Regions from separate parts of the Mesorhizobium sp. M0802 genome, predicted to be linked through region 1. Evidence: predicted binding sites of a transcription regulator. Region 1 holds the regulator's gene; each other region holds the start of a gene.

Region 1 (7,077 bases):
CCGGCGTGCCGAAGGCGACGATGCATTTCCACCGCGACCTGCTGATCGTCGCCGACGCCTATGCCCGCGAAATCCTGGAGGTGACGCCCGACGACATCTTCGTCGGCTCCCCGCCCCTTGCCTTTACCTTCGGTCTTGGCGGGCTCGCCATCTTCCCGCTGCGTTTCGGCGCCGCGGCGACGCTGCTGGAACAGGCGACGCCACCCAACATGATCCACATCATCGAGACCTACAAAGCGACCATTTCCTTCACCGCTCCAACCGCCTATCGGGCCATGCTCAAGGCCATGGATCAAGGCGCTGACCTGTCCTCGCTGCGCGTCGCGGTTTCGGCGGGCGAGACGCTGCCGGCGCCTGTCTTCGAGGAATGGACTGAGAAGACCGGCAAGCCGATCCTCGATGGGATCGGCGCCACCGAGATGCTGCATATCTTCATCTCCAACCGCTTCGACGACATGAAGCCGGCCTCCACCGGCAAACCCGTCGGCGGCTATCAGGCACGCATCGTCGATGACGAGATGCGGGAGCTGCCGCGCGGCTCTACTGGCCGGCTGGCGGTGCGCGGCCCGACCGGCTGCCGCTACATGGCCGATGCCAGGCAAAAGGACTATGTCCGCGATGGCTGGAATCTCACCGGCGATACGTTCACGCAGGACGAGGATGGCTTCTTCCACTTCGCCGCGCGTTCCGACGACATGATCGTCAGCGCCGGCTACAACATCGCCGGCCCCGAGGTCGAAGCGGCGCTGCTCTCGCATCCCGACGTCGCCGAATGCGCGGTGACCGGCGCCGAGGACGGTGAACGCGGCCAGATCGTCGAGGCGCATATCGTGCTTGTGCAAGGTGTTTCGCCGGACGCATTGACCGTCAAACGCCTGCAGGACCACGTCAAGGCAACGATCGCGCCCTACAAATATCCGCGTTCGGTGAAGTTCATCGACGCCTTGCCCAAAACCCAGACCGGCAAGATCCAGCGCTTCCGGTTGCGCGCGGAGAAGAGCAATTGATTAAGCCGCACGATCCGGCGTCCGATGGCGCGCAGATGTCGTTCAAGGAGCGGATGTCCTACAGCGACTATCTGCAGCTGGACAAGGTGCTCGATGCGCAGGCGCCGCTGTCTTCGGCCCATGACGAGATGCTGTTCATCATCCAGCATCAGACATCGGAATTGTGGATGAAGCTCGCTTTGCACGAGATCGGCGCCGCGATCCGCTCTATCCGCGCCGACCGCCTCGAACCGAGCTTCAAGATGCTGTCTCGCGTCGCGCGCATCTTCGAGCAGCTCAACAATGCCTGGGACGTGCTGCGCACGATGACGCCAAGCGAATACACCGAGTTTCGCGACGCGCTCGGCCAATCCTCGGGCTTCCAGTCGTGGCAGTACCGCGCTATCGAGTTCATGGCCGGCAACCGCAACCTAGCCATGCTCGGGCCGCACAAGCACCGGCCCGATCTTACGGACAGGCTGGAAGCGATCCTGGCCACGCCGTCGCTGTACGACGAGGCGCTTCTGCTTTTGGCGCGCAATGGCTTCGACATCGGCGCCGATGCCGGGCGCACGGACTGGCGCGAGACGCGCGTCGAGAACGAAGACGTGCTGGCTGCCTGGCAAACCGTCTACCGCGACCCGCAGCGCTACTGGATGCTCTACGAACTGGCCGAGAAGCTGGTCGACTTCGAGGATTACTTCCGCCGCTGGCGCTTCAACCACGTCACCACGGTCGAGCGCATCATCGGCTTGAAGCGCGGCACGGGCGGCACCTCAGGCGCCTCCTATCTGAAGAAGATGCTGGAGGTTGTGCTGTTTCCGGAGCTCTGGACGGTCCGCACCCGGCTCTAGAGCATTTCACCGTTTAACGTAAACGGCGAAATGCTCTAGCTCTTTGATTTGACGCAATTGCGGACGGAAAACCGCTTCACACTTTTCCTGAAATTGCTCTAGTTCCTCAGGTGACCGCGGTCTTCACCGCGAAGCGGGCGTCCTGCCAGGCGCCGGTGCGCAGAATATCCTCCAGGACTTCGACCGCCTGCCAGACATCGCCATATCCGACATAGAGCGGCGTGAAGCCGAAACGGATGGTCGACGGCGCCCGGAAATCGCCGATCACGCCGCGCTCGATCAGCGCGCGCATCACCTGATAGCCATGCGGATGGAGGAACGACACCTGGCTGCCGCGCTGGCTGCCGTCGCGAGGACTTTCCAGTTCAAGCCCGTAGGCGCCGCATCTGGCTTCGACGAGCTGGATAAACAGGTCGGTCAGCGCGATGCTTTTTCTGCGCACCGCCGCCATATCGACGTCGTTCCAGATATCGAGCGCGCCCTTGAGCGCCCGCATCGACAGCACCGGCTGCGTTCCGCACAGGAAGCGGCGAATGCCGCTGCCGACGGCAAAGCCCTGCTCGAAGGCAAAGGGCCGCGCATGGCCCCACCAGCCGCTGAGCGGCTGGTGGGCATCGTCATGGTGGCGCTCGGCCGCGTAGATGAAGGCTGGCGAGCCCGGGCCGCCATTGAGGTATTTGTAGGTGCAGCCGACGGCGAAATCGGCATTGGCACGGTCAAGTTCGACCGGCAAGGCGCCGGCCGTGTGGCAGAGATCCCAGATGATCAGCGCGCCGGCGTCATGTGCCTTGCGCGTCAGCGCCGCCATGTCGCGCAACTGGCCGGATTTGTAGTTGACGTGGTTGACCAGGATGACGGCAACGCTGTCGTCGATCAGCTCCTCGATTGCGGCCGCGTCGACGCCCTCCAGCCGCAGCCGCGTTCCCGGCCGGGTCGAGGCGACGCCTTCGGCCATGTAGAGGTCGGTCGGGAAACTGTCGCCCTCGGCAACGATGACCGACCGATCCGGCCGCATGCCGAGCGCTGCGTGCAGCAGCTTGTAGATGTTGATCGAGGTTGTGTCGCAGACCACCGTCTGCCCATCAGCCGCGCCGATCAGTCGCCCGAGCTGATCTCCGAGTTCCACCGGCATGTTGAACCAGCCGGCGGTGTTCCAGGCGCGAATGAGGTCGTGCGCCCATTCCTGCGTGGCGGCCTGCTGCAGTTCGCTGAAGACGACCGCTGACGCGGCGCCCAGGGAATTGCCGTCGAGATAAATCACGCCTTGCGGCAAGACAAAGCGTTCGCGCATGGAGCGCAGCGGATCGGCGGCATCCATTGCTTCGATTGTAGCGAGATCGGGTGTCGTGCTCATGATCCGGCGCCCCTCCATGGACAAACGCGCGCGGCGGAGCCTGCCGCCCAAACATGCCGGCGATCTTGAGTGGTCGCCCTTGAACTGTCAAACATTATATATAATTCACCCATTGAAAGGCTTTGATATATAATGATCCGCCGAGCGTTTATGTCTGATGGATCACGATGCTGGATGACGAGCAGACCTCGAAGACGGAAGCGGCCTATCGCCTGCTCAGGCGCGATATTCTTGCGACCCGGCTGGCGCCTGCCGCGCCGTTGAAGCTGAGCACGCTGCGCAACACCTACGGCATCGGCTGGACGCCGTTGCGCGAGGCGCTGTCGCGGCTGGAGGCGGAACGGCTTGTGACCGCCATCAGCAACCGCGGGTTTGCGGTCGCTCCCGTCTCTCGGGCGGAGCTCGAGGATTTGGCGCGTGCGCGGCTGGTGGTCGAACTGCCCCTGCTGGTGGAATCGATCGAGGAGGGCGACCGTGAGTGGGAAGACGCGGTCGTTGCCGCCCACTATCGTCTCTCACGGTGCGGGTCTGTTCTCGACGATCCATCGGATGATGCGGTCGACGCGTGGTACGAAAAACACGATGCCTTCCATGCGGCGCTGCTCAGTGCCGCGACATCCAGCTGGCTGCTGCGCTTCAATGCGACGATTTCCGACCAATTGCATCGCCATCACCGCTTTCTGGGTCTGGCCCCGACGCTGCGCGCCGCCGCCGGCCGCACGGATGGCCACCGGAAGGCCGTGGCGGCCCTGCGCGACGCCGTGGCGATCGAACACCATACCGCCCTGATGGAAGCGGCCCTCGATCGCGACGTCGAACGTGCGAAAACTCTGATGACCGCTCACATCGGCTACACGCTGCAGGTCTATGCCCAGAGTGAACCCGGCGCGGATGCTGCGCAGCCCCGTCCGAAAAGGAAGCGGCGATCGTAGCCGACGACGCAGGGCACTTTGTCTTCGTTTCACCCCGTTGCCGGCCAACGACTACGAGCGCCGCTCGCGGTGCCGAACGTCACGCTGAACAAAACGTCAACACATTCATTAAACTTTAAAAGGTTGCGGAACACAACTGGAACAGATAGTGTTTGTTCTGGGTTTGTTTTTTCTGATTCTGGTTTCAGAACCCCTGGGGGCCGCGATGCTGACGCGCAAACAACATGAGCTTCTGATGTTCATCCATGAACGCCTGAAGGAGAGCGGAATCCCGCCGTCCTTCGATGAGATGAAGGAAGCGCTTGACCTCGCCTCCAAGTCCGGCATCCACCGCCTGATCACGGCGCTTGAGGAGCGCGGTTTCATTCGCCGGCTGCCGAACCGGGCGCGCGCGCTGGAAGTGCTGCGGCTGCCCGACTCGATCGCACCAGGCCTCAATGCGGCGAGGAAGTTTTCGCCGAGCGTCATTCAGGGCAGTCTTGGTCAAACCGGCCAAGGGCAAGGCGGCCAAGGACAAGGCGCGATGGGCCAAGGCGGTATCGGTCGCCAGATCAAGCCGGGCTCGCCGTCGCGTTCGATGTCGGCCGGCAATGACGACGCCGTTTCGGCGGTGTCGATCCCGGTGATGGGACGCATTGCTGCCGGTGTGCCGATCGACGCCATCCAGCATCAGACCCATTCGATCTCGGTGCCGCCCGACATGATCATGGGCGGTGAACACTACGCGCTCGAGGTCAAGGGCGATTCGATGATCGAGGCCGGCATTTTCGATGGCGACACGGTCATCATCCGCAATGCCGACACAGCCAGCCCCGGCGAGATCGTGGTGGCGTTGGTCGACGATGAGGAAGCGACCCTGAAACGCTTCCGCCGCAAGGGCGCCTCGATCGCCCTGGAAGCCGCCAACCCGGCCTACGAGACCCGCATTTTTGGACCGGACAGGGTGAAGGTGCAGGGCAAGCTTGTCGGATTGATCCGGCGCTACTGAGCCGGCTTGGGTTTGTACTTTTCACGCTGGTTGTAAGGCGGCAGGCCGCGCGCTTCGCGGGAGAAGCGGCGTTGCTCGTGCCAGGGGCGATACGGCTTGTCGACGGCGAAGCGGATGGTTGGCGCTGCAGCTGCCGATTGCGGATCGAAGAAGACGGCGGCGCTGCCGTCGCGGGCCAGCTGTTTCTTCGTCACGACCAGCACCAGCGGGTCGCGGCACGGATTGTAAGCGGTGGCGTCATCGATGACGATCAGGCTCGCGAAGGCACAGGCCGGCCGCGCCGTCTTGCGGTCTTTCGCAAGCGCTACAATGGCTCCGGAAGGGTGCCGGGCGATACAGAGATCGCCGGTGCAATAGAAGGGCGAGCCGGGCGGCAGATCGAGCGGATCGAGATCGAACCGCGTATCTGTTGCCTCGAAAATCTCAGGTGGGATAATGGTTTCGGCCCGCAGCGCCCGTTTCCAATTGTCCGTGGTGAATTCGTTGGAGCGTTCGCGGTTGAGGGCGAGTTCGCCGCCACCGATCGGCATGGCCACCAGATGCGCATCCTCGGATATGAGCACGTCGGGCGTAAGCACCTGCGGCACCGTCAACAGGCCGGCCAGCGCGAAAGGCACGGCCGCCAACCTGAGCCAGGTGGTGGCCATGGTGGCGATGACGAGGGCGACCGCCACCAACAGCACCGAGCGAATGGAGATCAGCCCGACGGCGTCGACCGGCGAGCGCTCGGAAATCCAGGCCGATATAGCGATCATCGCCATCAGACCCTTGCCCATCACATAGAGGAACGGCCCGTCGGCGCCGAACGGCATCGCCAGTGCGCTGAGCACGGCAAAGGGCATGACGATCAACGAAACAATCGGCATCACGGCCAGATTGGCGATCAGGCTGAGCGGCGACACACGCTGAAAATGCCAGATGGCGAACAGCAAGGTTGCACTGCCGGCGATGATCGAGGTCATGGCGAGGCCGCCCATGGCCAGCGCGAATTTTCGCGACAGGAAGCCGACGAAGGAGCGCTTTGCCGGCGGCGTTCTCACCTTGTCGGCGCGGTAATCGGCCCAGCCGGCATAGGCGCCGACAAGGGCGGCGGTGGCGGCAAACGACATCTGGAAGCTGGGACCGACCACCTCGTGCGGCGACACCAGGATGACGGCAATGGCGGAGATCGCCAGATTGCGCATGGTGAGTGCGGCGCGATCAAACAGCACGGCGACAAGCATGACCGCCAGCATGATGAAGCTGCGCTCGGCGGCAACCACGACGCCTGAAATGACGAGATAGGCGGCGATGGAGACGAGTGCTGCCACTGCTGCATATTTCTTGACTGGGCGGCGCGAAGAGAAATCGGGAAACAGCGCAAAGGCGCCACGCAGCAACGCCATGATGGTGCCGGCAACCAGCGCCATGTGCAGGCCGGAGATGGAGATGATGTGGTAGATGCCGGTGCGCCGCATCGCTTCGTTGACCTCGTCCGGGATGCCGGCGCGCACCCCGACAATCAACGCCGCGGCAATCTCGCCTTCGGCGCCGCCGATCTTGCCCCTGATATGGTCGGCAATGTTTTCGCGCGCGTTCTCGATTGCCGAGGAGAGCCGCGCGGCCAGCGGCGGCGGTCCCTGCGTAGCAATGGTTTTCGGATTGCCGAGAAAGAAGCCGCTGCCGCCGATACCGGTGAAATAGCTGTCGAAGGAGAAATCGTAGCTCTCCGGCCGCACCGGACCGGTCGGCGGCAACAGCCTGGCATAGCCGGTGATCAGGGAGCCGGCGGTCATATCGGCGGGAACGGTCCGCGCCGAGAGCCTGACCCGCTCCGGGGCGTAGCGCAGCTTGGGGTAAGCGGTCGAAACCACGTCAAGCGTCAGCCTGATGCGCCCGCTCTCCATCTGTTCGAGACTGACGACGCGGCCGGTCAGCCGTGTCTGGATCTCGGAGCCGAGCATCTGCGTTCCGGCGCGCCAGG
Region 2 (7,077 bases), on a different contig from region 1:
CCAGTTCCATATCGTCAAGCTGATTCCGATCAATATCGGCGGCTATGACCTGTCCTTCACCAATTCGGCTCTGTTCATGGTCGCGACCGTGGCCATTGCATCGGCGTTTCTTTACCTCTCGACCGCAAGCCGCAGCCTTGTTCCCGGCCGCCTGCAGTCGGTTTCGGAAATGGCCTACGAGTTCGTCGCGAACATGTTGCGCGATGCAGCCGGAACCCAAGGTATGAAGTTCTTTCCCTTGGTGTTCTCGCTGTTCATGTTCGTGCTTGTTGCCAACCTGCTTGGCCTTTTTCCTTATTTCTTCACCATCACCAGCCACATCATCGTCACCTTCGGCCTGGCCGCGCTGGTGATCGGAACCGTCATCGTCTATGGCTTCATGAAGCACGGTCTGGGCTTCCTCAAGCTTTTCGTGCCGAAGGGCGTGCCCATCCTGATGATGGTGCTTGTCGTTCCGATCGAGGTGATTTCCTTTGTCTCGCGTCCGGTCAGCCTATCGGTTCGTCTGTTCGCCAATATGCTCGCCGGCCACATTACCCTGAAGGTGTTTTCCGGGTTTGTGGTCAGCCTGAGTGCGCTCGGCGCGCTCGGCATTGCGGGATCGATCCTGCCGCTGGCGATGGCTGTGGCGCTGACCGCGCTGGAGTTGCTCGTGGCGCTCTTGCAGGCATATGTGTTCGCCGTGCTCACCTGCATGTACCTGAATGATGCGCTGCATCCTTCGCACTAGATAGAATTTCCGGCATCTTTCGCCGGATGGAATTGCAACGAATTACAGATCCAAAGGAGTTTAAAATGGACGCAGAAGCAGCAAAGTACATCGGCGCCGGTATCGCTTGCCTGGGCATGGGCGGCGCGGGCATTGGCCTCGGCAACATCTTCGGCAGCTACCTGGCGGGCGCCCTGCGCAATCCGTCGGCCGCCGATGGCCAGTTCGGCCGCCTGATTTTCGGCTTCGCCGTGACCGAAGCTCTGGGCATTTTCTCGCTTCTCATCGCGCTTCTCGCCCTGTTCGGCTGAGCCCCTGTTCGGCCAATTATCGGTCGGACGAGCATTGGGAAGAATTGGCTGGCCGCATTCCTGCGGCCATGCCTGATATCAGGGGATAGTCCATGTTCGTGACATCTGCGTTTGCGCAAGAGTCCGCACCCGCCGCTGAAGGCGCCCATACCGGTACGGAAGGCGGCACGCATTCCGGCGCCGGCGTGCCTGCCGAGGCGCACGGCACGTTCCCGCCATTCGATCCGGCGACGTTTCCGTCCCAGCTTCTGTGGCTGGCGATCACGTTCGGGCTGTTCTATCTGTTCCTGAAGAAGGTGGTGATGCCGCGCCTTGGCGGCATCATCGACGTCCGCAGCGATCGCATCACGCAGGACCTCGACCAGGCCGCCAGGCTGAAGGGCGAGGCCGACGCCGCCGTTGCCGCTTACGAGCAGGAACTTGCGGAAGCCAAGGCCAAGGCCAACGCGATAGGCCAGCAGGCCAACGACGCTGCCAAGGCTGAAGCCGAGGCTGCCCGCAAGAAGGTCGAGGCCGCCCTCGACAAGAAGCTCGGCGAGGCCGAGGCCAGCATTGCTTCCATCAAGGCCAACGCCATGAAGGAAGTCGGCACGATTGCCGAGGACACCGCTTCAGCCATCGTCGATGCGCTTGTCGGCGGCAAGACGAGCAAGGCCGAGATCTCGGCTGCGGTCAAATCCGTGGCCCGGTGAGGAGCACATCATGGACGCCACATCTCTCGCAACGCTTTGGGCAACAGTTGCCCTCGTCATTTTCCTCGGCGTTGCCGTTTACATCAAGGTGCCAGGCCTGATCGCCAAGTCGCTCGACGCCCGTGCGACCAAGATCAGCGACGAGCTTGCGGAAGCCCGCCGGTTGCGCGAAGAGGCCCAGCAACTGCTCGGCCAATACCAGAAGAAGCGCAAGGAAGCCGAGCAGGAGGCCGCAGCCATCGTCGCTGCCGCCAAGCGCGAGGCCGACATGCTTGCCGCCGAGGCGCACAAGAAGACCGAAGACTATGTCACCCGTCGCACTGCGCTTGCCGAGCAGAAGATCGGCCAGGCAGAGCGCGAAGCCGTCGCCGAAGTGCGCGCCAGCGCCGTCGACATCGCCGTCGAGGCGGCCCGCACGCTGCTCGCCGGCAAGATCGACGCCAAGGCCGGCGCGGATCTTTTCAAGTCCGCGCTGCAGGACGTGAAGGCCAGGCTGAACTGAGCGGGGTTAACTCGCTGACATCAAGCCGCCCGGGCAACCTGGCGGCTTTTTTGTTGAGCGGCGACGGAGATTGGCGAAGGCGGTGGTGCGCCTGATCTCCCCCCTCGAGGGGGAGATGTCGCCAAAGGCGACAGAGGGGGTCGGTTCGACCAGGCGCGACGCTCTTTCTGCGACCAAGAAGGGCTAGCGCTTCACGCGCGGTGACCCCCTCTGGCCTGCCGGCCATCTCCCCCTCAAGGGGGGAGATTTAGCTGTCCAACCCGACAAACCCTTCTTCCTCAACCACCTCAACCCCACCCAGCCTGAACGGCGCGAATGACGCCCGGTGCAGCCTTGCCACCGGCCCATGCGCTTCGATCGCGGTGCGGTGCCGCACGGTGGCGTAGCCCATATGGACCTCGAACCCGTAGCGCTCGTGATGGCTGCCGCAGCCGCACATCATGCGGTCGCGCATCACCTTGGCGACGATCGAGGCGGCGGCGATCGATTGCGAGCGCTGGTCGCCCTTGATCAGCGCGCGGCCTTCGCAGAGGAGACCCGGCGGCACATCGCGGCCATCGGCCAGCGCCAGCTTTGCCTGGATCGGCAGGCCGGCAAGGGCGCGGCGCATGGCTTCCAGGCTGGCCTTGAGGATATTGCTGCCGTCAATGCCTTCGGCGCTGACCGAGGCCATCGACACGCCGAGCGCTGACCCCAGGATTTTCAGGAACAGCGCCTCGCGCTGCAAATGGTTGAGCCGTTTGGAATCGTCTAGCCCGTCGGGAATGTTGGCGGGATCGAGGATCACCGCCGCCGCCACCACCGGCCCCGCCAGCGGACCGCGGCCGGCCTCGTCCATGCCTGCCACCGGCCAAAGGCCTTCAGCCATCGCCTTCGTCTCGAAGGAGAAGTCGGGCTTTTCGACGATTTCGAAAAGAAGCGGAGAATCGGAACGCGCGCGAGCCATGTTGCGGCGAGGTTCGCATCGGCTCCGATTCTCCGCAAGTCCCTCCAGGGTCGAGTGGGGCAAGACCGGGAGGGCACCGTCTGCAGGCCGGGGGACAGGCCGGACGGGATTCTTGGGTCGCCTGCCAACCACGAGGGCAGGGCAGGCGCTACTTTCAGAGCAGCATCAGCTGCTCGGTCGCCTTGGCGGCGGCTACAAACTGGTCGGTTCGGAGCGTGCGCCGCTCGGCGTTGAGGCCGAGCCGCTTGGCCGTGATCTCGAAGCGCCGGCCGATCTGCCAGGCATAGGGGCCGGCGCCTTTCATCCGCTTGCCCCATTCCGAATCATAGTCCTTGCCGTCGCGCATCGAACGGATCAGCGACATCACGTGCCGGTAGCGGTCGGGATAATGGCGCAGCAGCCAGTCCTTGAAGATCGGCGCCACCTCGAGCGGCAGGCGCAGGATCACATAGCCGGCCTCGCGGGCGCCTGCGGCGCGTGCCGAATCGAGGATACGCTCCATCTCCTGGTCGGTCAGGCCGGGGATGATCGGCGCCACCATGACAGAGGCCGGGATGCCGGCATCGGAAAGCTGCCGGATCGCCTCGAGGCGCTTGGTCGGCGTCGACGCGCGTGGCTCCATGGTGCGCGCCAGCATGCGGTCCATCGTCGTCACCGACAGCGCCACCTTGGCCAGCCCGCGTTCGGCCATGCGCGACAAGATGTCGATGTCGCGCGTCACCAGATGGGATTTGGTGACGATGCCGACCGGATGGCCGCGCGCCTCCAGCACTTCGAGGATCTCGCGCATAATCCGGTATTGTTTCTCGATCGGCTGGTAGGGATCGGTGTTGGTGCCGATGGCGATGGTGCGCGGCTGATAGCCATCCTTCGACAGTTCCTTGTCGAGCAGCCGCGCCGCATCCGGCTTGGCAAACAGCTTCGCTTCGAAATCCAGCCCCGGCGACAGGCCCATGAAGGAATGCGTCGGCCGGGCGAAACAATAGACGCAGCCATGCTCGCAGCCGCGATAGGGGTTGATCGAGCGGTCGAAGGAAATGTCGGGCGATTCGTTGCGGGTGATGATGGTGCGCGGCTTCTCGACCTGCACTTCGGTCTTGAACGGCGGCAATTCCTCCAGCGAATTCCAGCCGTCGTCGAACACATGCCGGCTGACCGGCTCGAACCGGCCGGACGGGTTGATGCCCGCGGAACGGCCGCGGTTGCGATCCGGACGGACGCGCATGCCGCTCTGTTCGATCATCGCATTGGCCATCTCGGCTCGCCCTGCTCCGAAAGCAGCAATGTCCGCACGCACGATATGTTCCATTTTGGCCCTTTCCCAAGGACTGTCGGCTGGCTGTCGAATCGCTCTGTTCATGAAAATAATCCTATTTCGCTGATGAGAACAAAGCAAGAACTTTTTCGTTGGGCCATGCAAAACTGGCGCTGCGCCGGGCTTTCCGCTATTCGGCTAAAAATGCTCAGCGTTCTCATCGAAACCCGGGATGACGAAGAAGGCCTTGCCCGCACGCTCGCCTCGTTGATCGGCGGCGCGGTCGAGGGCGTGGTGCGCGATGTCATCGTCTGCGACACCGGCTCGACCGACCAGACGCATCGGGTTGCCGATCATGCCGGCTGCCACTTCGTGGCCGGCGGCATTGCCGCGGGAATCAGGCAGGCGAAGGGTGACTGGCTGCTGTTTCTGGAACCCGGCGCAAGGCTGGCGGAGGGCTGGATCGACGACGTTGTCGCTCACACGGCGCGCCAAACCATGCCGGCGCGCTTTTGCCGTGCGCGCGGCAGCCGCACGCCGTTCCTGTCACGGGTGTTTTCGGGCAACCGGGCGCTGGCCGAAGGGCTGGTCATCAGCAAGCGCCAGGCCGCTGCCCTGTCGAAGAACGCGCACAGCGCCGAAGCCCTTGCGCGCGGTCTCGCCACCAGGCGGCTCGACGCCGAAATTTGGCTGGCGCCGAAGAAGTGATGTTTCTCCCTTTTCCCGTTCCCAGGGAGAAGGGTGCCCGAAGGGCGGATGAGGGGCAGCGTCGGCGTCTCATCCGCATTGGCACGGTCGCAGCACCATCCCTCTTTTTCGCCGCAAAAAGCTATTGTGCATTGCACAAAAGCTGACGCGGGATTAGCATTCCGTTGATGCGGGATATCGGGGTTTGGGTAGTGCCGGAGCGGTAAGCAAGCGCCGCGTCGTCGTTGCTGCCGTTCATATCTGAGGACCCCGATGAACCTTTCGTCCCCTGACAAATCCGGCGCCCCCAGCCTGGAAGCCATTGCCCGCAACGGCAGCCTGCTCCGCCGCGTTGCGGTGCGTATTCCGACCTATCTCTCCGACCTGCGCGAAAATCCCGCATGGCTGCCGATGTTCGTGCTTGCCCGCACCATGCCGGCGCGCAAGCTGCACTGGCTTGGCGCCAAAGCCGCGCGCCCCGCGCAGAGTGCCGGAGCTACGATGTTCAGGGGCGTCGACCTCAAGTCGATCCTCGCGGCGCTGCGCACCGATGGCCTGTTCTCCGGACTGGTCCTTCCGCAGGCAATCCACGAAGAGATCGCCAGCTTTGCTCAGAGCACGCCGTGCTTCGGCAATTTCGACCGCCGGCTCGAATTCATGCCCGGAGAACACGCAGAAGCCGAGAAGCGGTTCGGCCGCTCTTTGCTCAGCGGACACTATTTCGAGCGCATCCTCGGCTGCAAGGCGGCACTCGCCATCCAGAACGACCCGCTGCTGCTCGACATCGCCCAGCACTATCTGGGCGGGCAGGCGAAGCTGATCACCACGCGTGTCTGGTGGAGCTTTCCGACAGGCGAGGCTTCCGACGCCGACAAGAACCTTGCCTCGCTAGGCAAATATCATTTCGATCTCGACGACTGGCGGATGCTGAAATTCTTCTTCTATCTCAAGCCCTGCGATGCCGGCACCGGCCCGCACGTCTATGTCAAAGGCAGCCACAACAGGCGCAGCCTCAAGCACCAGTTGACGCTGCTGGTCGGCCATCCGGCGCAAGACGTGCTCAAGGTCTATGGCGACGACAGCCCGGTCACGCTGACCGGCGAGGCCGGCCTCGGCTTCGTCGAGGACCCGTTCGGCTTCCACATGGGCACCGTGCCGTCCACCACGCCACGGCTGATGATGGAGGTCGGCTTCGGCGTCTCGCCGCCCTCGCGCCGCCGCTTCCACGGCGAACCGGTCATCCGCTGAGGCCGGAGCGGATCTCGACCGGCATCCAGCGCGCTTGCCGCCGGGCAATGCGACCCTCTTTTTTCTCGGCAGCATAGTCCATCGGGACCGGCTCGCGGTTGAACCGCGGCCGGTCATCCAGCGCATTGACGATGACGATCGCTCTCGGGTCGCCGTCTGTGGTCACAGCAGCGACATAGACGCCGCAGTCGCGGCAGATGAGATAGTCGGCGGTGCGCAATCCGAACCGGTATCGGTGCAGCCGCGCCTCGTCCTCGACCGATACGATCAATCGGCCCTGCGGATCGGCGGCGGCGCGCGAACCATGCTTGACGCAGAACGCGCACTGGCAGGCGCGGATCTCCATCTCGGCCGGCTCAATTCCGGTTTCGAAGGTCAGGTGGATGTTGCCGCAATGGCAGCCGCCGCGATACGCAGTCATGGCATCTTTCCGCCTCAAGGACCTAGTGGCAGATTACCCGCCTGGCGGCCTTCAGGAAATGATCCTTTCGCAGGCGCAACGGCCATTCTGCCTGACGAGGCAGCGCTTGGCCGGAACTTTGCCTTGGTTTACGAGGCGGCCTTGCCGCGCCGCAAATGCTCGTCCAGGCGCGGCATGATCTCGACGAAGTTGCAGGGCATGTGGCGGTAGTCGAACTGCGGCTTCAGGATGCCGTCCCAGGCGTCCTTGCAGGCGCCGGGCGAGCCCGGCAGCACGAAGACGAAGGTGGCGTTGACGACGCCGCCC
Region 3 (7,077 bases), on a different contig from region 1:
TGCAGGAAAACGCGCTGCATGGCTGGAAGCTCGCCGACGGCAAGCACATGCGCATGACCGGCTATCCCGGCAAGGTCAAAAGCCTGTCGTGGAGCGTGAAGGGCAAGTGGCTGGCGAGTTCCGGCGCGCCGGCGGCGATCGTCTGGCCGTTTTCGGGCAAGGACGGCCCGATGGGCAAGGCGCCGCTGGAGCTCGGCACGCGCGGCAACGCCATGGTGACATCGGTTGCCTGCCATCCGAGCCAGGATGTCGTCGCCGTCGGCTATGATGACGGCATGGTCATGGCGGTGCGCTTTACCGATGCCAAAGAGGTGCTGTTGCGCCGCCCAGGCATGGGCGCCATCACCGCGATGATGTGGGATAAGGAAGAGCGCCGGGTCGCCTTCGGCAGTGCCGCCGGCGACTGCGGCGTCATCGATATCTCGGCGTGACCTATTCGGCTCCGCACGACACCTTGCCGGTCAATTCTTTCGGCTTGCCGTCCTGTTCCGTGTCGGCGGCGTTGTCGTAGACGGCAAGCGTGTACCGGCCGCCATAGACGCCCTCGTCACTGGTCTTGGTCAGGATCGTCAGTTCGACAGAGTTGAATTTATCTCCGAGCTGATGCTCGTGGTAGATGTTCAGCCGCAACTCCTTGTCGTCCAGCCAGTACTGGGTGAGGTCTGAATCCTCGAAGACGGTCTTGCGCAGACTGTCGCCTTCCGGCCGGCCAAGTATCTCGAGATCGCCGCGAAAATTGAAGGTCGGGCCGCCCATACCTCTGGTGACCCCGGCGCCGACCTCGAATTGCACCGCTTTGTCATCGACGGAACACCAGACGCCGCCCGATGCGGAAGCCGCAGCGGCCGACAAGAGTAGCGCAATAGCGCAGATGATCGTCCGCATTTTTCTCCCCAAACCACAGACCCGATCGCATTGGCGCCCGACTGCGCCGGAAGGTCAAGTCTGCCGAACTTGCTGCTGACCCAATGCAGCGCACCGGCACGGCCAATTGCGGTTGCCGTCGCCAATTGGGTAGTGTGCCGGCCGAGAGGGATTTCATGCACAGCACGAACAGTTCAAAAGCGTCCATCGGCGGTATCAGCCGTGACCGCATCGCTGCATTGCGGACAAGCGAGGCGAACACCTTCCGCAAGGCGCGGCCGAAATCGCAGGCCAAGGTCGGTAACGGCCTGCCAGGCTTCTTCGGCGGTGTGCCGATGCACTGGATGACCGACTGGCCGACGCCATTCCCGATCCTGGTCGAAAGCGCCAAGGGCGCCGCCATCACGGATATCGACGGCAACAGGCTGGACGATTTCTGCCTCGGCGACACCGGCTCGATGTTCGGCCATTCGCCGCCGCCGGTGGCGCGCGCCATCCGCCGCCAGGCCCGGCGCGGCCTGACCTATATGCTGCCTTCGGAAGATGCTCTGGCCATCGGGCCGCTGCTGCAAGAGCGTTTCGGTCTGCCGTTCTGGCAGATCGCCACCACCGCCACCGACGCCAACCGCTTCGCGCTGCGTGTTGCCCGCGCTATCACCGGTCGGGAAAAGATCCTAGTCTTCAACGGCTGCTATCACGGCTCGGTCGACGAGACGATGGTGCGGCTGGTCGACGGCAAAGCTGTCAACCGGCCGGGCCTGGCGGGCGAATTCCGCGACCTGACCAGGATGGCGAAGGTCATCGAGTTCAACGATGTCGCCGCGCTGCAAGCAGCGCTCAAGGACAAGGATGTCGCCTGCGTCATTGCTGAGCCGGTGCTGACCAATTCCTGCATGGTGCTGCCCGATCCGGGTTTTCACGATGCCTTGCGCAAACTGACGCGCGCGGCCGGAACGCTGCTTCTGATAGACGAGACGCACACGATTACGACTGGACCCGGCGGCTACACCAGGAAATTCGGACTACAGCCCGACCTGTTCGTGCTGGGCAAGCCGATCGCCGGCGGCGTGCCGGCAAGCGTGTGGGGCATGAGCGACGAGGTCGCCTCGCGCTATGCCGACTACAATCGAACCAAGGAGCCGGGCTATTCCGGCATGGGCACGACGCTGTCGGCGAACCCGCTGCAGTTCGCAGCCATGCGCGCAACGCTCGAAGAGGTGATGACGCAGGAGAATTATGCCCGGATGGATCGCCTCGCCCTGCGGCTCGATGCCGGGCTGACCGGCGTCATCGATCGCTACAATCTGCCCTGGCATGTCGCCCGCGTCGGCGCCCGCGTCGAGTTCATCTGCGCCCCTGGCCCGCTCAGGAACGGCGCCGAAGCCGAGACTGCCCATGCGCCGGAGCTTGAAGCCGCTGTTCATGTCGCGCTGGTCAATCAGGGCGTGCTGATCGCGCCCTTTCACAACATGATGCTGATCTCGCCGGCCACCACCGGCGCCCAGGTCAACCGGCTGATCACCGCCTTCGCCACGGTTGCGGTAAGGCTGACGGCATGAGACAAGCAGCCAACAAGCGGGCGATCAACAAACAGGCGCCAAAGCAAACCTTGAGTACAGTAATCATGAGTTCACCTTCGGGCTCGACGCCCGCCGAGGCGCAAGCCTTTCTCGACGCCCATCCCGAAATCGAAGCCTTCGATATCGTCTTGACCGACGCCAACGGCGTCGGCCGCGGCAAGATCGTGCGCCGGCATGAGCTGAAAAGCATCTTCGAGGGCGGCCGCCACATGCCGATCTCGATCCTCGGCCTCGACATCACCGGCGAGGATGTTCACGAAACCGGGCTGATCTGGACGACAGGCGATGGCGACCTCAGGGCCTGGCCCATCCCCGGCACCCTGGTGCCGCTTTACGGCACCAACCCGCCGCGCGGCCAGTTGCTGATGGCGATGTATCATCTCGAGGGACAGCCAATGTCGTCGGACCCGCGCTTGGCGCTGGCCAGGCAGGTCGACATCTTGGCGGCCAAGGGCCTGCATCCCGCCGGCGCCTTCGAACTCGAATTTTTCCTGCTGGCCAATGAGCGCGATGCCGATGGCAAGGTGAAACCGGCGGATGCCGTGCTCGACGGCCGCCGCTCGGCCAAGACCGAAGTCTATTCCGTCGACCATCTGCACGGCATGGAGCCGCTGTTTTCCGACATCTATGCCGCGGCTAAGGCGCAAGGCATTCCGGCCGAAACGGTGATTTCCGAATACGCGCCCGGCCAGTACGAGCTGACGCTGAATTACCGCAAGGATGTCATGCGGGCGGCCGACGACCTCGTCATGTTGAAGCGGCTGGTGCGGGCGCAGGCGCGCCGCCATGGTGTTACCGCCTGCTTCATGGCCAAGCCGATCGAAAAATATGCCGGCTCCGGCATGCATTTCCATGTTTCGCTGCAGGACAAGAACGGCCGCAACATTTTTGCCGAAGCCGGCGGCGAAAGCTGGTCGCTGCCGCTGCTGCAGGGGCTCGGCGGGCTGATCCAGACCATGGCCGAATCGATGCTGGTGTTTGCGCCGCACGCCAATTCCTGGCGGCGCTTCGTCTCGCAGTCCTATGCGCCGGTGGCGCCGACCTGGGGCGTCAACAACCGTTCGGTGGCGCTGCGAGTGCCGGCCGGCGACGCCAAGAATCGGCGCATCGAGCACCGGCCGTCGGGCGTCGACGCCAATCCCTACCTGATCGCGGCAACGGTGCTGGCCGGCATCATCAAGGGTCTGGACGAAGGCCTCGACCCCGGCCCCGAAACCACTGGGAATGGCTATGAAGCCGCCGTCACGCGCACGACCATGCCGGTCGACTGGCGCGCCGCGATCGAGGCGGCGCGGGCCTCGAGCTTCCTGAAAGAGGCGCTTGGCGAGGATCTGCATCGCACCTTCGTGGCGATCAAGCAGTCGGAGTATCTGCGCGTCGCCCGCACCGTCAGCGAGCTGGATTACCACCTCTACCTCCATGAGGTCTGAGAGACCGCCTGGAACACGGGCAGTCGTCCTGCTAGCCCGACGATCAGGCGGCGATCACTTTTTCGCCGCCTGCATCAAATGAGGTGGCGCTGCAGCCGTCTAGAACATAACATGAACGGATGAGCGCACGCACCGTCCGTGAAAAGCTGGCGATCCTGTCAGACGCCGCCAAATACGATGCTTCTTGCGCCTCGTCTGGGTCGGCGAAGAAGGATTCGCTCCAATCCGGCGGTATCGGCTCCACAGAAGGCATGGGCATCTGCCATTCCTACGCGCCGGATGGCCGCTGCATTTCGCTCCTGAAAATCCTGCTGACCAATTTCTGCATTTACGATTGCAGCTACTGCATCAACCGCTCGTCATCGAATGTGCGCCGCGCCCGCTTCAGCATCGAGGAGGTGGTGAAGCTGACCATGGATTTCTACCGGCGCAACTACATCGAGGGCCTCTTCCTGTCCTCAGGAGTCATCCGCTCCCCGGACGAGACCATGGCCGAGATGGTGGAGGTGGCGCGGCGGCTGCGGCTGGACGAAAAATTCTCCGGCTATATTCATCTGAAGACCATTCCGGAAAGCTCGGCCGAACTGGTCGAGCAGGCCGGGCTCTACGCCGACCGGCTGTCTATCAACGTCGAACTGCCGACCGATGAGGGCGTCAAGAAACTGGCGCCGGAGAAGAAGCCGGAAACGATCCGCCTTTCCATGGCGAACCTGCGCCGGAAGATGGAGGAAAAAGCCGAGCCGACGCTGAGGACCAAGAAGCGCGAACGCTTTGCGCCCGGAGGTCAGTCGACGCAGATGATCGTCGGCGCCGACAAAACATCCGACGACGGCATCTTGCACACCAGTGCGCGGCTCTATGGCAGCTACCATCTGCGGCGCGTCTATTACTCCGCCTTCAGCCCGATCCCGGATTCGTCATCGTCGCTGCCGCTGCAGAAACCGCCGCTGATGCGCGAGCACCGGCTCTATCAGGCCGACTGGCTGATGCGCTTCTACGGCTTTTCGCAGCCGGAAATCCTCGCCGGCAGCAGCGACGGCATGCTCGATCTCGCCATTGACCCCAAGCTCGCCTGGGCTTTGCGCAATCGGGCGAGGTTTCCCGTCGACATCAACCGCGCCGATCGGGAAGCGCTGCTGCGGGTTCCGGGTCTGGGCACCAAGGTGGTGGCGAAGATCCTTGAAACCCGCCGCCACCGACGCATGCGGCTGGAAGATGTCGGACGGATCTGCCATTCGATCGCCAAGCTGAGGCCCTTCATCATCGCCGAAGGCTGGTCGCCGGGCGGACTCACCGACAAGACAGGCCTGCGCGACACGATCGTAAAGTCCTGCGAACAACTTTCGCTGTTTTGACCATGCAGCCGGCTCAGCTCGACCTTGCCCGATACACTGTCCGGCTAGCGAGCCAGACCGATTTCGCCGGTTGGCGCGATGCGGCACGGCGTCTGGCGCTGAATGAGGTCCGACCTGAGGATATTAGTTGGGGTGTCGGGTCCGACGCCAATGATCCTCAAGATGCCTTGCCGGCGGTGCCAGAGGGCGCGCAGCTTACCGTCCCGCGCGAGTTCATCGCCCATGCCGAAACCGCCTTCTGCCACTCCGACCCCGGCCGGTTTGCCTTTCTCTACTGGATGCTTTGGCGCCTGCGCACCGAGCCGAAACTGCTGGCGATCGCATCCGATCCCGACACCAGGCGGCTCGAAGCCATGGAAAAGGCGGTGCGGCGCGACAGCCATAAGATGCATGCCTTCGTACGCTTCCGGAAGATCGGCGACGGCGAGAACGAGCGCTACGTCGCCTGGTTCGAGCCGGAGCATTTCATTGTCGAGCGCAACGCGGATTTCTTCGTCCGGCGGTTCACCGGCATGCGCTGGACCGTCCTGACGCCCTATGCCTCCGCCGACTGGAACGGCGAAAGGCTGGCGATCGGGCCGGGTGCGGCCAAGGGCGATGCACCCGATCAGGACGACACCGAGGCGTTGTGGCTGACCTATTTCGAAAACATCTTCAACCCGGCGCGGCTCAAGGTGAAGGCGATGCAGAAGGAGATGCCGAAGAAATATTGGCGGAACCTTCCCGAGGCCTCGCTCATTCCAGATCTGATCGCAGGAGCGGACGAGGCCGCCAGGGATATGATTGCCAGACTGCCGACAACGCCGGCGCCGCACCACGCCAAGCTGCAGGCAAGACATTGGCCGAAGCCCGAGCCGGCCGAGGCGCCGGATGAAGACGATGCCAAGACGATTTCCGATTTGCGCGAGGCTGCAAAGGGTTGTCGTCGCTGCCCGCTCTGGCGCGACGCGACACAGACCGTGTTCGGCGAGGGGCCGGATGACGCCAAAGTGGTCTTCGTCGGCGAACAACCTGGCGATCAGGAAGATCTCGCCGGCAAACCTTTTGTCGGGCCAGCGGGCAAAGTGTTCAGTGCGATTCTCGATGACGCAGGCGTCGACCGGCAAAAAGTCTACGTCACCAACGCCGTCAAGCACTTCAAGTTCGAGCCGCGCGGCAAGCGCCGCATCCACTCGAAGCCAAATACCAGCGAAGTCCAGGCCTGCCGCTGGTGGATCGGCCGGGAGCTTGAGCTGATCAAGCCGGACCTCGCCGTGGCGCTTGGGGCAACGGCGGCGTTGTCGCTGCTGGGCAAGGCCATTGCCGTGACGAAAATGCGCGGCCAGTTGATCGAACGCGAGGATGGCTTGCGCGTGTTCATCACCATCCACCCGTCCTTTATCCTGCGCATTCACGAGCCGACGGACAAGGAGGCTGAGCGCGAGCGGTTCCTAAAGGAAATGAAAGAGGTGAAGCGGCTGATGGGGTCGTGAGATGAGCGAAAGCCTCAGCGACATCGTCATCCGCGGGCGGAACAAGGAGCTTCGCTCCTGCTTCGCCCAGGGATGACGAAGCTGAGTGGCTTCAGCCAATCACCTACGGTCGTGAATCCAACGTTGGAAACTTCGGCCGCCACGGCCGAATTAACTGATCAGGATTGCCCTCAGATCATTCACATTCGTACCCGTCGGCCCCGGCACGAACAGATCGCCGATCGCGTTGAACGCCGTCCAGGCATTGTTGCCGGCCAGCATCGCCTTGGCGTCGACGCCGGCGGCACGCATGCGCGAGACAGTCGAGCCATCGGCAAAGGCGCCGGCATTGTCTTCCGAGCCATCGATACCGTCGGTATCGGCGGCCAGTGCATGA
Region 4 (7,077 bases), on a different contig from region 1:
GAAGGTTTGTTCCGGGTCGCGTCGGGGCAAACGGTGCGCGACTTCACCGACGAGGCCGAGGCGATCGCGGCAGCGGAGGCTGATGTGCGGGCGATCGTAGCCGCGCGCGCGAAGGATGCCGGCACGGATAATGCCGAGATCGACGTTTCGACCGAGTTCGAGGTGTCTACGGTTGAGGCCCAACGGATGTTTATCGAAGCGCATGTGGTGGCGGTTGCATCGGGTCGGCCGAGGATCGCGGTTTAGGGTAATCTCCCCCACGAGGGGGGAGATCAGCAGCTTCAAAATCCCCGGCTTCACCCTAAGCTGAATTGACCCTTCACCCCTGACATGCCAAAGGCCGCAAAGCCTTTCATCTGGAGAAGCCCTGATGACCGATCGCGTCGAGATCGCCGGATTGCGGATTGCCCGCGAACTGCATGACTTTGTCGGCGAGGCGCTGCCGGGTACCGGTATTGCCGCGGACGTTTTCTGGAACGGCTTTTCGGCCATAGTGCATGATCTGGCGCCGAAGAACCGAGCGCTGTTGGCCAAACGCGACGCCATGCAGGAACAGATCGACGCCTGGCACCGCGCCAATGGCGCGCCCATCGATATGGAGGCCTACAAAAGCTTCTTGCGTGAGATCGGCTATCTCGTGCCCGAAGGGCTGGCCTTCTCCGTGTCGACCGACAATGTCGACCCCGAGATCGCCACCGTTGCCGGGCCGCAGCTGGTGGTGCCGGTGATGAATGCGCGTTATGCGATCAACGCCGCCAATGCCCGCTGGGGCTCGCTCTACGATGCGCTCTACGGCACCGACGCCATTGCCGAGACCGGTGGCGCCGAGAAGGGTAAAAGCTTCAACCCCGTGCGCGGCGCCAAGGTGGTTGCCTGGGCGAAGAGTTTTCTGGACGAGTCCGTGCCGCTCACCTCGGGCAAATGGGCCGGCGTGAACGGGCTGACGGTTTCGGGTGGCACCTTGCGGCTCGGCGCCGGCGCCGGCGGCACCACGCTGGCCAACCCGAAACAATTTGCCGGCTATCGCGGCGACGGCGCCAACCCGGAAGCCATCCTGCTGGTCCAGAACGGCCTGCACATCGAGATCCTCATCGACCGCACCAACCAGATCGGCCGCACCGACCCGGCCGGCATTGCCGACGTGATCCTGGAATCGGCGCTGACCACCATCCAGGACTGCGAGGATTCGGTCGCGGCGGTGGATGCCGAGGACAAGGTCATCGTCTACCGCAACTGGCTCGGCCTGATGAAGGGCGATCTGGCGGAGGAAATCAGCAAGGGCGGCAAAACCTTCACGCGCAAGCTCAATCCGGACCGCGCCTGGACTGCGCCCAGTGGTGGCGCGCTGAGCTTGCCTGGCCGCTCGCTGATGCTGGTGCGAAACGTCGGTCACCTCATGACCAATCCGGCCATCCTCGACCGCGATGGCAACGAGGTGCCGGAAGGCATCTTGGATGCGGCGATGACGGCGCTGATCGCGCTGCACGATGTCGGCGCCAACGGGCGTCGGATGAATTCCCGCGCGGGCTCGATGTATGTGGTGAAGCCGAAGATGCATGGGCCGGAGGAAGTCGCCTTCGCAGTCGAGATTTTCGACCGCGTCGAAGCGCTGCTCGGTATGGCGGCAAACACCATCAAGATGGGCATCATGGACGAGGAGCGGCGCACCACCGTCAACCTCAAGGAGGCGATCCGCGCCGCCAAGGAACGCGTCGTGTTCATCAACACCGGCTTCCTCGACCGCACCGGCGACGAGATCCACACCTCGATGGAAGCCGGGCCGATGATCCGCAAGGGCGACATGAAGCAGGCCGCCTGGATTTCCGCCTACGAGGCGTGGAATGTCGACGCCGGGCTCGAATGCGGGCTGGCCGGTCATGCCCAGATCGGCAAGGGCATGTGGGCGATGCCCGATCTGATGGCGGCGATGCTGGAACAGAAGATCGCGCATCCCAAGGCCGGCGCCAACACCGCCTGGGTGCCGTCGCCGACGGCGGCGACGTTGCACGCCACGCACTATCACAAGGTCGATGTCCATGCCGTCCAGGCGGCGCTCAAGAGCCGGCCGAAGGCGAAGCTCGATGATATATTGTCGGTGCCGGTGGCGGTGCGGCCGAACTGGACCCCCGACGAGATCCAGCGCGAGCTCGACAACAATGCGCAAGGCATTCTGGGCTATGTCGTGCGCTGGATCGACCAGGGCGTCGGCTGCTCGAAAGTGCCCGACATCAACGATGTCGGCCTGATGGAAGACCGCGCCACGCTGCGCATCTCCTCCCAGCACATCGCCAACTGGCTGCACCACAAGGTTTGCTCCGAAATTCAGGTGATGGATTCGCTGCGGCGCATGGCAGCGATCGTCGACCTCCAAAATGTCGGCGACCCGCTCTACCGCCCGATGGCCACCGATTTCGACAATTCCATCGCCTTCCACGCCGCCTGCGACCTGGTGTTTAGAGGCCGCGAACAGCCGAATGGCTATACGGAACCGGTGCTGCACGCACGGCGGCTGGAGCTGAAGGCGAAAGAGCGGGCCTGATCCTGCGGCGGAAAGGCGTCGGCTGAGGCTGCGCAGCTTCGCGACCGCACTCGTGGGAAGACGCTGCCTCCATTGCCTGCAATCACTAATTTAGCCTGCAGCGTGACTGTTTTGACACAGGTTTCGCAAGGATTTGGGTGTATTGCTAAGACATTGATCAATTGATGGTCGGGTCGGGGACATCCATGCGGCTTTTTGCAGGAATTTTGCTGGTTGCGGGCATGACTGTGACCGGGGCCAATGCAGCGGATTTCGTTGAACCGGTAGCCTCCACCTATTCATGGACCGGCTTTTACATCGGCGCGAATGCGGGTGGCGCCTTTGGCAATATCGACGGCAACTTCATAGGCATCACTGGATCGGCCGACATCAGCGACTTCACCGGCGGTGTCCTGGTCGGTGCCAACTATCAATCCGGCCCGTGGGTTTTCGGTATCGAAGGCGACATAAATTATCTGGGCTTCAAGCAGGAATTCGACGACGGCGGTCTTTTTGCGCGTGCAAGTCTGGATGCCTACGGGACGATCCGGGGTCGCGTCGGCTACGCATTCGATCAGTTTCTGCCCTATGTCACCGCTGGCCTTGCCGTAGGCAATGTCAAGATCGACGAACATGTCTTCAACGAAACCGAAACCAAGCTTCAGACCGGATATGCGGTCGGCGGCGGTGCGGAATATGCTTTCAACAACAATTGGACCGTTCGCGCGGAATATCTATACGTCGACCTCGGCAAGAAGGATTTCGGGTTCGATCCCGTCGATCCTTACAACGTGAAGACGAATTTCAGCGTCGTTCGCGCAGCCTTCGCCTACAAGTTCTGACTTTTAGCAAAGCCAGACATCATCGGTTCTTGATATCGGTCCGGGCGGACAGCTAGCCATCCCGACAAAGCAGGCTAGGCTTCGTCACGCCGCCTGCGCTACCCGCTCCGACATCATGCGGTAGGAAATCGCCTCGGCCAGGTGGATGCGGCCGACGGCCTCGCTGGCGTCGAGGTCGGCCAGTGTGCGCGCCACTTTAAGCACGCGGTGATAGGCGCGCGCAGAAAAGCCGAGTTTCTCGCTGGCGTCTTTCAGCAGCGACAGGCCGGCTGCGTCCGGCGCGGCGATGTCCTCGATGACAGAAGGCGAGCAATGGGCGTTGGTGGTGGCGCTGGTGACGCCCAGCCGCTCGAACCGCTCGCGCTGGATGGTGCGGGCGCGCGCCACGCGCTGGGCGACCGCCGCGCTCTTCTCCGCCCGGTCGGGCCGGATCAGGTCGGCGGCCGAGACAGCCGGTACCTCGATCCTGAGGTCGATGCGGTCGAGCAGCGGGCCTGAGATGCGCGCCTGGTAGTCGGTGCGGCAGCGTTCGCCGCGCAGGCAGCGATAGCCGGGCTCGCCGGCCATGCCGCAACGGCACGGGTTCATCGCCGCTACCAGCTGGATGCGCGCTGGATAGGTGACGCGGTGGTTGGCGCGCGCGATCATGCAGTCGCCGGTCTCCAGCGGCTGGCGCAGCCCATCCAAGGTCTGCGGCGTGAATTCGGGAAACTCGTCCAGGAACAGGACGCCGTTATGGGCAAGCGATACTTCGCCCGGCCGCGCCCTGATGCCGCCGCCGACCATTGCCGCCATCGAAGCCGAATGGTGCGGGGCGCGGAACGGCCGCCGGTCGGTGAGCTTGCCTTCGCCGAGCTCGCCGGCCACCGAGGCGATCATCGAGACTTCAAGAAGTTCCTTGGGCGCCAGTGGTGGCAGAATTGAAGGCAGCCTCTGCGCCAGCATGGATTTTCCCGAGCCGGGAGGCCCGACCATCAACAGATTGTGGCCACCGGCCGCCGCCACTTCCAGCGCCCGCTTGGCGCTTTCCTGGCCCTTGATGTCGGAAAGGTCGGGCAGGTCGCGGGCCGAGACATGGATGCCGGGCTCGGGCCGCGACAGCACCTGCGTGCCGCGAAAATGATTGGCGATGGCAATCAGGCTGCGCGGCGCCAATATGTCGAAATCCTTGCCCGCCCAGGCCGCTTCCGGCCCGCAGCCGAACGGGCAGATCAGGCCTTTTCCCTCGGCATTGGCGCCGATCGCCGCCGGCAGCGCACCGGCGACCGTGGCAATGGTGCCGTCGAGCGACAATTCTCCGAGCACGACATAGGAGGCCAGCATGTCGCCCGGAATGGCGCCGAGTGCAGCCATCAGGCCGAGCGCGATCGGCAGATCGTAATGGCTGCCTTCCTTGGGAAGATCGGCAGGCGCCAGGTTGACCGTCACCTTCTTCGACGGCATCGACAGCCCCGACGCATGCAGTGCCGCCTGCACGCGCTCGCGGCTTTCGGCCACCGCCTTGTCGGCCAGCCCGACGATCTGCATGCCGACCTTGCCCGGCGCAATCATCACCTGGACATCGACCGGCACGGCCTCGATGCCCTGGAAAGCCACCGTGCGAACCCGCGCCACCATCTTGCTCTGCCCCCGGATACCGGCTCGCCTCGGCCTTGTGGTTCAGACCGCGAGCGACGTCAGGACAAGACAACCATAGATTTCAGGCCAAGGCAAGAACATTACAGGAACATGCATTCGTGGTGGTTGCAGCGCGCTGTGCCGGTTGCAAAAACGGAAGATGGTTAAGCAAAATGGAACGGCTGCTCCGCCTCCTCGACCGCGTTTAACAAGGGCGACTAGGCCCTTCGGCAATCTGAGGGTGTTGCTTCTAAGCGGTGATGAAGGCATCGACCGAACCTGAAAGCGATCGATCGATCGCGACCTGCGGTGGAAGCCACTCCATGACAGGATATCTGAAAGGCCAAGGCAGGGCGATCCGGCGCGAAGAGCCGCTCTCCAGAAAAATCTCGTTTACAAGGTCTATGAACCGCCCGCGGTCTCGTTCGATTCGTTTCAAAGTTTGCGAACGAATGTAATCCCGGGGAATTCGTCGCTCCTTCAGCGCTAAGACAGCCTCCGCGATGGATCGAGGATCGGGTGGAACTGTGAGCGAATAGTCGTCATCCAGATAAAGGTCTCGGCCGCCATGGTTCGGCGTCGTGACTACTGGAAGGCCCGCGAGAAGATATTCCGTGCTGGCGAACATTGGTCCTTCCAGGTGAGAGAGACAGATTCCCACGGCTGCACGATTTAGATGCGTGTTCACCTGAGCCGGTGCCAATCGGACCGGCTTGCCGGTGCCGTCAAACTCGTTGATAAAGACGTGATGCGGCGCGAGCTCCCTATGCCGATTTATTCGCGCTCTTTCCGACTCCGTCGTGGAGGACCCGCTTGAATCTCGATAGAAGACAAATGCGCAACGCTGGATGCCAAGCGACAAGTCATGGCGCTTCCACGGAGCCAGTTGCGCATTGTAGATTGCATCAAATTCTACAGGGACGTCATCGAGAGGCCTGAATATGTGTTCGGAGGTTGTTGACGTCTTGTTGTGCAGGACGGCGGCCTCGCCGGACTGATTCAACAGATCAGCCTCGGCCTGAGTGTTGGATAGGAAGATTAGCGAGTGACGGGGGTTCTTGAGTCTATGCAGAACGGCATAGGTCCGGATGGTTTTGACGCTAGCACTGTTTTCGATGGACCAGGTTGGCGAGATGAGAAACCAGGCGCGGTGGCCGCGTGGAAGGAAAGGCATATGACTTGCTAATCCGAGCGGCGTACCGGACATTCCCGAATAGGATATGAACGGATCGTCAGACAGCAAACTGGCCTGAAGAGCAGGTTGCGACTTCGCGGAAGGGTGCCCCTTTCTGAGTTTGTGGCCATGACGCAGCATGGCTCTGACAATCTCGAATTTGGTAGGAGGGCGATACCCGTGCTGTAGGGTCAACATGCGGCAATTGCGATCTTGAGTGCGGGGCAAAACTCGCTTCGACAGAGAGAAATTTGGCACAGAAACATCGCCAGTTGATCGACGGAATATCTCAGGCGATCAAATCTGGTGTACGGAGAAGCGCCTCTTGAAAGAAAACATCGTCCCAAGCGGGGCTGGTTCTCACATCGCGCTACCAACCGTATCCGTTTGCGTAGGCTGTTTCAATCAAGAGGCATTCATCGACACTGCGATCCGATCCGTAGCGGCGCAGACATACACTGCGTTCGAGTGCGTGGTGGTCGATGATTTTTCGACCGACGCTTTCCCGCCGAAGGATTGAAGAGTGTCTGTCCCAGCTTGGTGACAGTCGTTTCCGCTTTCTGCCCCGACTGCAAAATGGCGGGCAGATGGCAACAATGATGACCGGGCTTGACGCGACAGCCGGGCCCCTGATCTCGTTTCTTGACGGTGACGATGCTTGGCACCCTGACTTCATAGAATGCCATGTGAGAGCGCATCTCAGCCACACCCGTATCGCGGCGATGTCGAGCTCCGATGAGGTGGTGATAGATACGGCCGGCAAACTGCTTGCGGGCGGTCATCCCGTATTCCACCTGAATGACCCGCGATCGATGCCGAAAATGAGCGGCTACCTGCATGTCGACACCGAAGCTGACCCGACATTATTATTTATTGATCGGGGCACCGTGGGTTGGTTTTGGTCAACCACATCGGGGATGATGTTT

The links. Region 1 encodes LexA, which represses DNA repair genes until DNA is damaged. Its sites were predicted from a motif close to TGTTCNNNNTGTGTTCNG; they were not measured.
Region 2: a site for LexA is predicted at 4,544-4,561, ahead of NKI10_RS21990 (PA0069 family radical SAM protein). Genes of this name have one in related genera too.
Region 3: a site for LexA is predicted at 3,975-3,992, ahead of NKI10_RS25435 (putative DNA modification/repair radical SAM protein). Genes of this name have one in related genera too.
Region 4: a site for LexA is predicted at 5,072-5,089, ahead of NKI10_RS22555 (YifB family Mg chelatase-like AAA ATPase). Genes of this name have one in related genera too.

The regions. Positions count from the first base shown of each region.
Region 1 covers NZ_JAMYOY010000005.1:251,962-259,038, reverse strand. The annotation lists gene NKI10_RS11035 (AMP-binding protein) at 1-1,007, shown strand, start outside; gene kynA (tryptophan 2,3-dioxygenase) at 1,004-1,840, shown strand; gene kynU (kynureninase) at 1,947-3,194, opposite strand; gene NKI10_RS11020 (GntR family transcriptional regulator) at 3,362-4,126, shown strand; gene lexA (transcriptional repressor LexA) at 4,332-5,114, shown strand; gene NKI10_RS11010 (ComEC/Rec2 family competence protein) at 5,108-7,077, opposite strand, start outside.
Region 2 covers NZ_JAMYOY010000016.1:156,506-163,582, reverse strand. The annotation lists gene NKI10_RS22015 (F0F1 ATP synthase subunit A) at 1-730, shown strand, start outside; gene NKI10_RS22010 (F0F1 ATP synthase subunit C) at 796-1,020, shown strand; gene NKI10_RS22005 (F0F1 ATP synthase subunit B) at 1,113-1,712, shown strand; gene NKI10_RS22000 (F0F1 ATP synthase subunit B) at 1,723-2,214, shown strand; gene rnhB (ribonuclease HII) at 2,462-3,160, opposite strand; gene NKI10_RS21990 (PA0069 family radical SAM protein) at 3,315-4,469, opposite strand; gene NKI10_RS21985 (glycosyltransferase) at 4,620-5,123, shown strand; gene NKI10_RS21980 (hypothetical protein) at 5,376-6,350, shown strand; gene NKI10_RS21975 (GFA family protein) at 6,340-6,771, opposite strand; gene moaB (molybdenum cofactor biosynthesis protein B) at 6,900-7,077, opposite strand, start outside.
Region 3 covers NZ_JAMYOY010000021.1:89,500-96,576, forward strand. The annotation lists gene NKI10_RS25415 (WD40 repeat domain-containing protein) at 1-431, shown strand, start outside; gene NKI10_RS25420 (hypothetical protein) at 433-885, opposite strand; gene NKI10_RS25425 (aspartate aminotransferase family protein) at 1,041-2,423, shown strand; gene NKI10_RS25430 (glutamine synthetase family protein) at 2,489-3,874, shown strand; gene NKI10_RS25435 (putative DNA modification/repair radical SAM protein) at 3,994-5,229, shown strand; gene NKI10_RS25440 (UdgX family uracil-DNA binding protein) at 5,232-6,701, shown strand; gene NKI10_RS25445 (glycerate kinase type-2 family protein) at 6,852-7,077, opposite strand, start outside.
Region 4 covers NZ_JAMYOY010000017.1:86,457-93,533, forward strand. The annotation lists gene NKI10_RS22540 (hydantoinase/oxoprolinase N-terminal domain-containing protein) at 1-246, shown strand, start outside; gene NKI10_RS22545 (malate synthase G) at 371-2,539, shown strand; gene NKI10_RS22550 (outer membrane protein) at 2,725-3,360, shown strand; gene NKI10_RS22555 (YifB family Mg chelatase-like AAA ATPase) at 3,445-4,977, opposite strand; gene NKI10_RS22560 (glycosyltransferase) at 5,228-6,292, opposite strand; gene NKI10_RS22565 (glycosyltransferase family 2 protein) at 6,369-6,671, shown strand; gene NKI10_RS22570 (glycosyltransferase) at 6,634-7,077, shown strand, end outside.